2 regions of the Vibrio sp. 1402 genome follow, and region 1 is predicted to be linked to the other one. Evidence: predicted binding sites of a transcription regulator. Region 1 holds the regulator's gene; the other holds the start of a gene.

Region 1 (4,431 bases):
CACTGGGGCAGCTAAGCGAGCAAGTTCACTGGCTTCATCCAATCGAAGTAACGGTAATAAACAAGCGTCAGACACCAAACGTGGATCGGCACTATAGACACCAGCAACATCACTCCAAATAGTGACAGTACTGACTTCAGCAAGCGCGCCTATGACCGTTGCAGAATAGTCAGAGCCGTTACGACCAAGTAGAATGGTTTCTCCTGCCTCGTTCTGAGCCATAAAGCCAGTAATTACCACACGTTTATGGTTATGCTGCGCGAGGATCTCTTTAATTAAAGGGTATGAACGAGCGCGATCAACCTCTGGTTGAGTTCCCGCTTCTGCACGTAAAAACGCTCGTGCATCTTGTGCAACCGCAGGGATAGAACGTTGAGATAATAACGCGGCCAATAGGCGAGCAGACCATACTTCTCCGTGCCCCAGTACCGCGGCTTTTTGCGCATTAGTGAGTGGTGCAGTCAGCTCCGAGAGAGTACTGAACTCATCATGTAATAAAGCTAACAGCTCTTCTTTTGCTTCACTCTCCAACAAGCTTTCTATTAGCTCAGTTTGAAACTGTCTTAAGCTTTGAAGCGCTTCATGCGCAATTCGGCCATCTTTATTTAACCCTTCCAAAAACTCAATCAAGCGGTTAGTGGTTTTTCCTGCAGCAGAGACGACCACCAGATCATTTTCTGTCGAATACTCCTTGAGAATACCCACAACGCGTAAGTAGCATTCTGGGTTTGCTAAGCTACTGCCACCAAACTTATGCAGCTGACGTTGTACAGTCATTGTTATCGTCTCCTATTACTGGGTAGCTTTAGCGAACGCTTGTTCTAAATCTGTGATGAGGTCTTGTGCATCTTCCAAACCGACAGACAAACGCAATAGTTGATGAGAGACCCCAGCCTCCGCCAGCGCCTCCTCACCCATTGCACGGTGCGTCATGGATGCTGGGTGGCAAATCAAACTTTCTACACCACCTAATGACTCTGCTAATGAAAACAGTTGGAGCTCTTTCACAAACACCTTTAACTGCTCAAACGAACCAGCAAACTCAAAACTCAACATAGAGCCAAAGCCCGTTTGCTGCTTTTTAGCAATGTCGTGACCTGGATGTTCCGGCAGGCTTGGATGATAGATAGTTTTAACTAACGCTTGTTTCTGTAGGTAAGCTAGTACCTGCTGTGAGCTCTCTTCATGTACTCTCATACGAGCAGCAAGCGTACGAATACCTCGCAGTGTCATGTAACTATCGAAAGGTGTGCCCGTTGCACCAATACAATTACCCCACCATGCAAGCTCTTCTGCATGCGCTTCTGTGTTGGTGATGATTACCCCACCAATTACGTCCGAATGACCGTTGATGTACTTTGTTGTGGAGTGGATAACAAAATCCGCACCTAGCTCTAAAGGTTTTTGGTACACGGGTGTCAAAAAGGTATTGTCCACCGCAACTAACGCGCCGATTTGTTTCGCTTTTTCACAAGTAGCTGCAATATCCACTACGCGAACCAGAGGGTTTGACGGAGTTTCTAGCAAAATGAGTTTTGGTTTTTGTGCCAATGCAGCATCTAAAGCCTGTTCGTCTGATTGATCGACAAACTGAACCTTAAAATCGCCTTTGTTAGCTCGGGTATTAAAAAGACGATAGGTACCACCATAACAATCGTGAGGAGCAATAATGAGATCATCTGGGCCGAGAAAAGCGGAAACCCATAAATTTAATGCCGACGTACCGCAGTTAGTAACAACCGCTCCTTTTCCAGACTCGAGTTCAGATAGCGCACTTTCCAACAGTCCGCGGTTTGGATTACCAGATCGTGTGTAATCATACTTGGGCACTTCACCAAAAGCAGGAAAACCATAGTTAGTGGAAAGATAAATAGGTGGAACGACAGCATGATATTGGCTGTCTGATTCAATACCAGTGCGTACTGCAATGGTCGCAGGTTTGCGAGTGCTCATGGGTGTATCCTTTCACGGGTAATGACTTCTAAATAGGAATGCGCTATATCTAATGAGTAACATAAAGTGATCAACACGCTTCCTTTGCTGTTATGTTCACTTTACTCGTCAAAAAATGAGACGTCAACACTTCTAGACGTCTATATGTCTTTGCTTATGGCGGTAAATGCAGCTAAAATCAGCACCTAAATTATTTTTAACCGATTACATAAATGAAGGTGTGCAATGGCTGACTGGAATGGCGAATACATTAGCCCATATGCAGAGCACGGCAAAAAAAGCGAACAAGTAAAAAAAATTACCGTCTCTATCCCGCTAAAAGTTTTAAAGGTGCTAACTGATGAGCGTACTCGCCGTCAGATCAATAACTTACGCCATGCAACCAATAGTGAATTGCTATGCGAGGCATTTTTGCACGCGTACACAGGTCAGCCACTTCCGACAGATGAAGACCTTCGTAAAGACCGTCCTGATGATATTCCAACAGAAGTAAAAGCGCTGATGACGGAAATGGGCATCGAATTTGAGTCATTCGACGAAGAATAAAAAAGCCTGATAAGAGGTTTCAGGTAATAACTCTTGCCTCGAGCCAAATGAATGACATAAAAAATGGGACGCAATAGCGTCCCATTTTTGTGTATCACATCTGAAAGATATATTACTCTGCCATGTAGTTTTCAGGCATCTCGATACGAGCTACACCTGAATTAACCGCCGCCTGAGCAACCGCTTTTGCAACACGTGGTAGCAAACGTGAATCCATTGGTTTTGGAATAATATAGTCCGCACCAAACTCTAGCTTATCAACACCTGCAGCCTTCAATACGGCTTCAGGTACAGGCTCTTTTGCTAGCTCACGAATCGCCTCAACGGCTGCAAGTTTCATTTCATCATTGATTTCACTTGCACGCACATCAAGAGCACCGCGGAAAATGAATGGGAAACACAATACGTTGTTAACTTGGTTAGGATAATCACTACGGCCAGTACCCATGATCAAGTCATCACGAACTGCGTGAGCAAGTTCCGGCTTGATTTCAGGATCCGGGTTAGAACATGCGAATACGATTGGCTTATCTGCCATCAACTTCAACGCTTCCGCTGGCAATAGGTTTGGACCAGATACACCTAGGAACAGATCTGCACCTTCAATCACGTCTTCTAGTGTGCGCTTATCTGTATTGTTCGCAAATAGCTGCTTATATTCATTAAGATCATCACGACGAGTGTGAATCACACCTTTGCGATCTAGCATGTAGATTTTTTCGCGCATTGCGCCGCATTTGATCAGAAGCTCCATACACGCTACAGCGGCAGCGCCAGCGCCAAGACAAACAATTGTTGAATCTTCAAGTTTCTTACCTTGAAGTTCGATTGCATTCAGCATACCCGCTGCCGTTACAATAGCAGTACCATGTTGATCATCGTGGAATACTGGTACATCACAACGTTCAATCAGACGCTTTTCAATCTCAAAACAGTCTGGTGCTTTAATATCTTCAAGGTTGATACCGCCAAAAGTGTCTGCAATGCTCGCAACAGTATCAACAAATTCATCGATCGTGCGGTGCTTAACTTCAATATCAATAGAGTCAAGACCTGCAAAACGCTTAAACAGTAACGCTTTACCTTCCATCACTGGCTTAGATGCAAGTGGACCTAGGTTACCTAGACCTAGAATAGCGGTACCGTTAGAAATAACAGCAACCATGTTCCCTTTTGCAGTGTACTTGTACACGTTATCCGGGTTTTGTGCGATTTCACGCACTGGCTCTGCAACACCAGGGCTATATGCAAGGGCAAGATCACCCGCCGTTTCCGCAGGCTTTGTCAGTTCGACAGCAATCTTTCCTGGAGTTGGATAAGCATGGTAATCCAATGCTTTTTGGCGATGTTCTTCTTCTGGAGTGGCTGCTTGGTGGTTGTCTTCAGACATGGACGTTTCTCTTTTTTATTTTTAGGTAAGGGGGCATAAATTCTATCGGATAGAAATCAAACTTCATAGGCAAGATTGCGAGCAATATCCTTAAAAAGCCGATAATAAAAGAGATTAGACCAGATAACGGGGTTAAGCACCCGATTTTCGAGTCAGGTGCTCTTTCTTCTTACTATTATTGGAGTATGCAAACTTAGAAAGTATCGTTACTCTTCGTCCACGTATTGCGCTTGGAGATAATTCTCAATACCAGACATTTCAATCAAGCCAAGTTGCGTCTCTAGCCAATCAACATGTTCTTCTTCATCTTCAAGAATATCTTGGAAGAGATCTCGAGACACATAATCTCGAATGTCTTCAGCGTAGGCAATCGCATCTTTTAAATCTGGAATAGCCGCCATTTCAAGCTTTAAGTCACACTCGAGCATTTCCTTGGTATCTTCACCAATCATCAACTTACCTAAATCTTGTAGGTTCGGTAGGCCTTCAAGGAACAAAATACGCTCAATTAGATGATCGGCATGCTTCATCTCATCGATAGA
Region 2 (4,431 bases), on a different contig from region 1:
TCGTTACTGGTCCAGTCAACATGCCTTTCATCTGTTTGCTGGTTAGCGATTGTGCGTACGTCGACCATTCAACTGTGATCGGTTTTTCACGTTCAATGTCAGCAACTACAATGGCAGGTTTCACACAGCGAGAACCATAACTCTGTACCCAACCAAATTTGGTCGTTTGAAAACCCGCCAAGTTCTCAGCGAAGTATTCCACCATGTCGTTACGCTCTGCTTCACCATGAACTAGCACATCTAGGTCGAGCGCCTCTTGACGTTTTACTGCGTCAGCAATATGTCCTTTAAGTGCTTGGATATATTCAGACTCAGATAATTGACCTGTACGATAAGCGCTGCGCTGCACCCGGATTTCATCCGTTTGAGGAAAAGAGCCGATTGTCGTTGTTGGCAACAAAGGCAAGCCCAATACTTCAGCTTGATGCGCAGCACGCTCCGCGTAAGGTGCGCTGCGCTCGGCAAGTGACGCAGTAATACTGTTTAAACGTGCTTGAACTTGTGGCTTATTCACATGCGTTGCCGTTTTACGTGCTTTGATTGGCTGGCTGTAGGTATCACAAGCGAGAATCGCATCTTGATCACCATCGAGTGCGCGGCCAAGCAAGGCGACTTCTGTTACTTTTTGTTTTGCGAACGCAAACCAGCTTTTCACTTCCTCACTGAGTTCTGTTTCCTGTTCCAGATCAACCGGGCTATGTAGCAAAGAGCATGAGCTCGCAACCCAAAGGTTGTCGCCCAGTTTTTCTTTTACTGGCTGTAGACGTTCAAGTTGCGCACTCAAATCCGAGCGCCACACGTTACGACCGTTGACCACGCCAGCAGACAGCACCCACCCCTCCGGTAGTTTGGCAACCACGTCGTCAAGCTGCTGAGGCGCGGCAGATAAATCGATATGTAAACCATCCACTGGTAGCTTTACAATTTTGTCTAGCGTATCGCTTATAGAGTCAAAGTACGTCGTTAGCAGCACTTTTACATCGCTTCGAATCACTTGGTACGCTAGCTTGAACGCATCAGCCCATTTGCTTTCTAGCTCCAGTGACAAAATTGGCTCATCAATCTGAACCCACTCAACACCTTGACTTGCGAGCTTTGCCAAAATAGCTTGGTAAGCCGTAAGCAATCGTGGCAGTAGCGTCAGGCGATCGAACCCTTCTTCTACCTCTTTACCTAAGTAAAGATAACTGACTGGACCAAGCAAAACTGGCTTCACTTTATGCCCAGCTTGGGTTGCTTCGTTGACTTCTTCAAACAGTTGAGGCCAACTCACTTCAAATGTATCGTCCTTGCTAAATTCAGGTACGATGTAGTGGTAGTTTGTGTTGAACCATTTAGTCATATCCGATGCTGCAGCGCCCGCACAGCCGCAACCCGCTTGAGATTGACCGCGACCCACTTTGAATAGCGTATCCAAATCAGGGAAACCGTCTGCGTGACGTTTTGGCACGTGACCCAGTAACAACGTGGTCGTCAGTACATGATCGTACCAAGCAAAATCGCCAGCGGTGGTAAAACTCAAGCCAGCATCTGTTTGCGTTTGCCAGTTTTTAGCGCGCAGATCTGCTCCAACCTTTTTAAGCTCTGCTTGATCAATTTCTCCGCGCCAGTATTTTTCCTGAACGAATTTTAATTCTCGTTTTTCACCGATGCGTGGATAACCTAGTACGTGCGTTGTTGTAGCCATGTCCCTATTCCTTTTTCAATCTTGTTTAATTTGTTTGGGTCAGAGTATCTTTCGTCATGAAAGATGTCTGGATGGCTAAACTATCGCTCTCATCTGCGGTTTGAACAACGTCCATTTATTCAACTTGTTTATTAAAAAAATTCATCATGAGGCGACATGATTCGCAAATAAACACAACAAATAGACGTCTAGACGTTTACATATCCATTTTTTGTCGTTAAGTTATTTACACGATTGCTATTCTGTTCATAGCGAGCAACAAAGGATGAAAGGAATTCATGATAGAGCTAAAACATTTGCGGACACTCACTTCGCTTCGAGACACTGGCTCTCTAACGGCAACAGCGACCGCTTTACATCTCACTCAGTCGGCACTGTCTCATCAGATCAAAGATTTGGAGGCGCGAATTGGAGGGCAACTGTTCCTGAGAAAGACTCGTCCGGTGAAGTTCACTTCAGAGGGAGAAATCCTATTGCGTCTTGCAGAAGATATCCTTCCGAAACTCGCAAGAGCAGAAAATGATTTAGCGAGCTTGAAAGAAGACGTCAATGGCCGATTACATATGGCCATTGAATGTCACTCTTGCTTCCAATGGCTAATGCCTGCACTTAGGGAGTACCAACTTGCTTGGCCTAGCGTAACATTGGACTTTTCCTCTGGTTTTGGCTTTGAACCACTCCCAGCTCTATTGGCAGGCGAACTCGATCTCGTTATTACTTCCGATATCCAACCTCGATCCGAAGTCCACTACGAGCCTCTATTCGACTTTGAAATGCGTTTAATTACCGCAACCAACCACCCATTGGCGGAAAAAGAAATTATTGAGCCGCAAGATCTCGCAGATCAAACCATGCTCTCTTATCCGGTTCAAAAACAAAGGCTAGACGTCGTAAAACACTTTCTTCAGCCAGCAGGAATAGAACCTGCGAAATGGAAGCAAGCCGACAACACTCTCATGTTAGTTCAGATGGTCTCTGCTGGATTAGGGGTGGCGGCACTACCCAATTGGGCGATTTCTGAATTTTCTCGCCAAGGTCTTATTACCAGTAAACCTTTCGGCCAAGGCTTATGGCGTCGCTTGTTTGCTGCAACGCGTCACTCAGAGAAAGAAAAGCGTTACTTACAAGCTTTTTTCGCAACCGCGAGGCTACAATGTAAAAGCCACCTTGACGGAATCAAGGTGGCTTAAAAGATTTGGATTATGAAAGGCTTAGCGTTGATATGCTTTAAATTGGTTAGTCAATGGATCGTACTGATAACCGAGCATATCAAGCTTGCCGACTACAGACTCTACATCCATCTCATACACTGATACTAACTCGTCAAAACTGTCGCACTCTAAACGTAGCTTTTCGTTGACGATACCTAGCAAAATAGTGCTGTCCAGATTACCTACATTGCTTAAATCCATCGCGACTCTCCTCTTGGACAAGGTATATAAATAAGCGTAGTAGTAATCACGCGAATTTAAAGTGAGTGCGATCTAAAACGTGATCACCTTATACCCAAGCACCAAGAAAGCACTTGGATATAAGCCGTCTAGCTTTGTCTTTAGAATAGAGGTTAAGCCGCGAGAGAGAATAAACCTTGCAGGCTCGTCATCGACGCGAGTGCTAGCAACAAGGCAACGCTCAGTTGCACCTTTTCTGGTTTCTTATGCGTAAAAATATGCCAACACCACACAATAATTGAAGAAATTAACATAGCTAAAGACAGCAAGATTGGCTGTGTTGCAGCGTTCAGTGCAGCTTCATTTAACTGGTAAGAAGCAAACAACGTTGCGATGACTAATAGCATTCCAGACACAATGCCCGTAACTGGTAAAATACGGTGAAATGCCTGTAATCTGCTGCGAGCTATCGTAAGCAGCAATTGAGAAAATGACGCCCCAAGGAAAAATATCATTAGCGCTATCGCTATCGATGCTGGCCAGCTTGATTGCTCAAATACTTGAATACTCACATACGCAAAGGCCAAACCATTCGCTAAATACATCGCCCATAGTGGCCCTTTTTCACGCGTTTTCTTGGTTTGAACCTGAGAATAGAAGTAGAAAATAGCAAACACGATCATAAATGCTTCAATGCGAAGTGACGCAACAGCGAGCCACAATACAGCTACTGCAGGCAACATTTTATGAAGACGTCCTCGCTGACCAGGACAAATATCGCCCTTGATTAGAAGCAAAGTCAGTAGCGCTTGTGCGCCAAATAGCATCGGAGGGAAAGTAACCAGCAATTGTTGAATCATGTTGAATGCACGCTCAAAAGTCATTTTGGGGGGCGATAATATCAAATCAACTATCGCCAAACCACCGAAAGTCGGCCCCCAAATGAGCTAAAACGGTAAGACAATTTTATTCACAGAGAAGCAAGATACTTCAACGCGTCTTCCTGCGTTAAAACTCCACGGTACTCTTCTTTGGTATTACACAGTACCCAAGGGAAACGAATCCCGGTTTTAACCAACTCTCGAATAACAGAGACAGGTAAATCCTCATCAACCAACACAAATTCGGTGCTCATTATCTGATTAACAGGACGTTTCCAAATTCGGCTTTCTCGTTCAGTTTCTCGCTCTGTTCCCATCGAAGGCGTTAGGTGTAAATTCACCGTCTCTTTCGTAATTAACCCAACACAACGATTTTCATTGAGAACAACTAAAGGCGAGCTTGGATTCAAATTCATGTACTCCACTGCCAAGGAGAGCGGTTCTCCAGGGTCCATAGACCTGACTTGTTCAT

What was found. The regulator MetJ, encoded in region 1, represses methionine synthesis genes. The targets are predictions, from matches to a motif close to TTAGACNTNTANANGTCTAA.
Region 2: metE (5-methyltetrahydropteroyltriglutamate--homocysteine S-methyltransferase) is a predicted target of MetJ. The motif match lies at 1,868-1,887, and genes of this name have one in related genera.

The regions. Positions count from the first base shown of each region.
Region 1 is NZ_JAWOWE010000018.1:826-5,256, reverse strand. It holds gene R7044_RS21785 (bifunctional aspartate kinase/homoserine dehydrogenase II) at 1-777, opposite strand, end outside; gene R7044_RS21780 (O-succinylhomoserine (thiol)-lyase) at 793-1,953, opposite strand; gene metJ (met regulon transcriptional regulator MetJ) at 2,179-2,499, shown strand; gene R7044_RS21770 (malic enzyme-like NAD(P)-binding protein) at 2,612-3,889, opposite strand; gene bfr (bacterioferritin) at 4,096-4,431, opposite strand, start outside.
Region 2 is NZ_JAWOWE010000004.1:346,331-350,761, forward strand. It holds gene metE (5-methyltetrahydropteroyltriglutamate--homocysteine S-methyltransferase) at 1-1,687, opposite strand, end outside; gene metR (HTH-type transcriptional regulator MetR) at 1,966-2,877, shown strand; gene R7044_RS10640 (DUF4250 domain-containing protein) at 2,899-3,099, opposite strand; gene R7044_RS10645 (hypothetical protein) at 3,252-3,962, opposite strand; gene R7044_RS10650 (EAL domain-containing protein) at 4,049-4,431, opposite strand, start outside.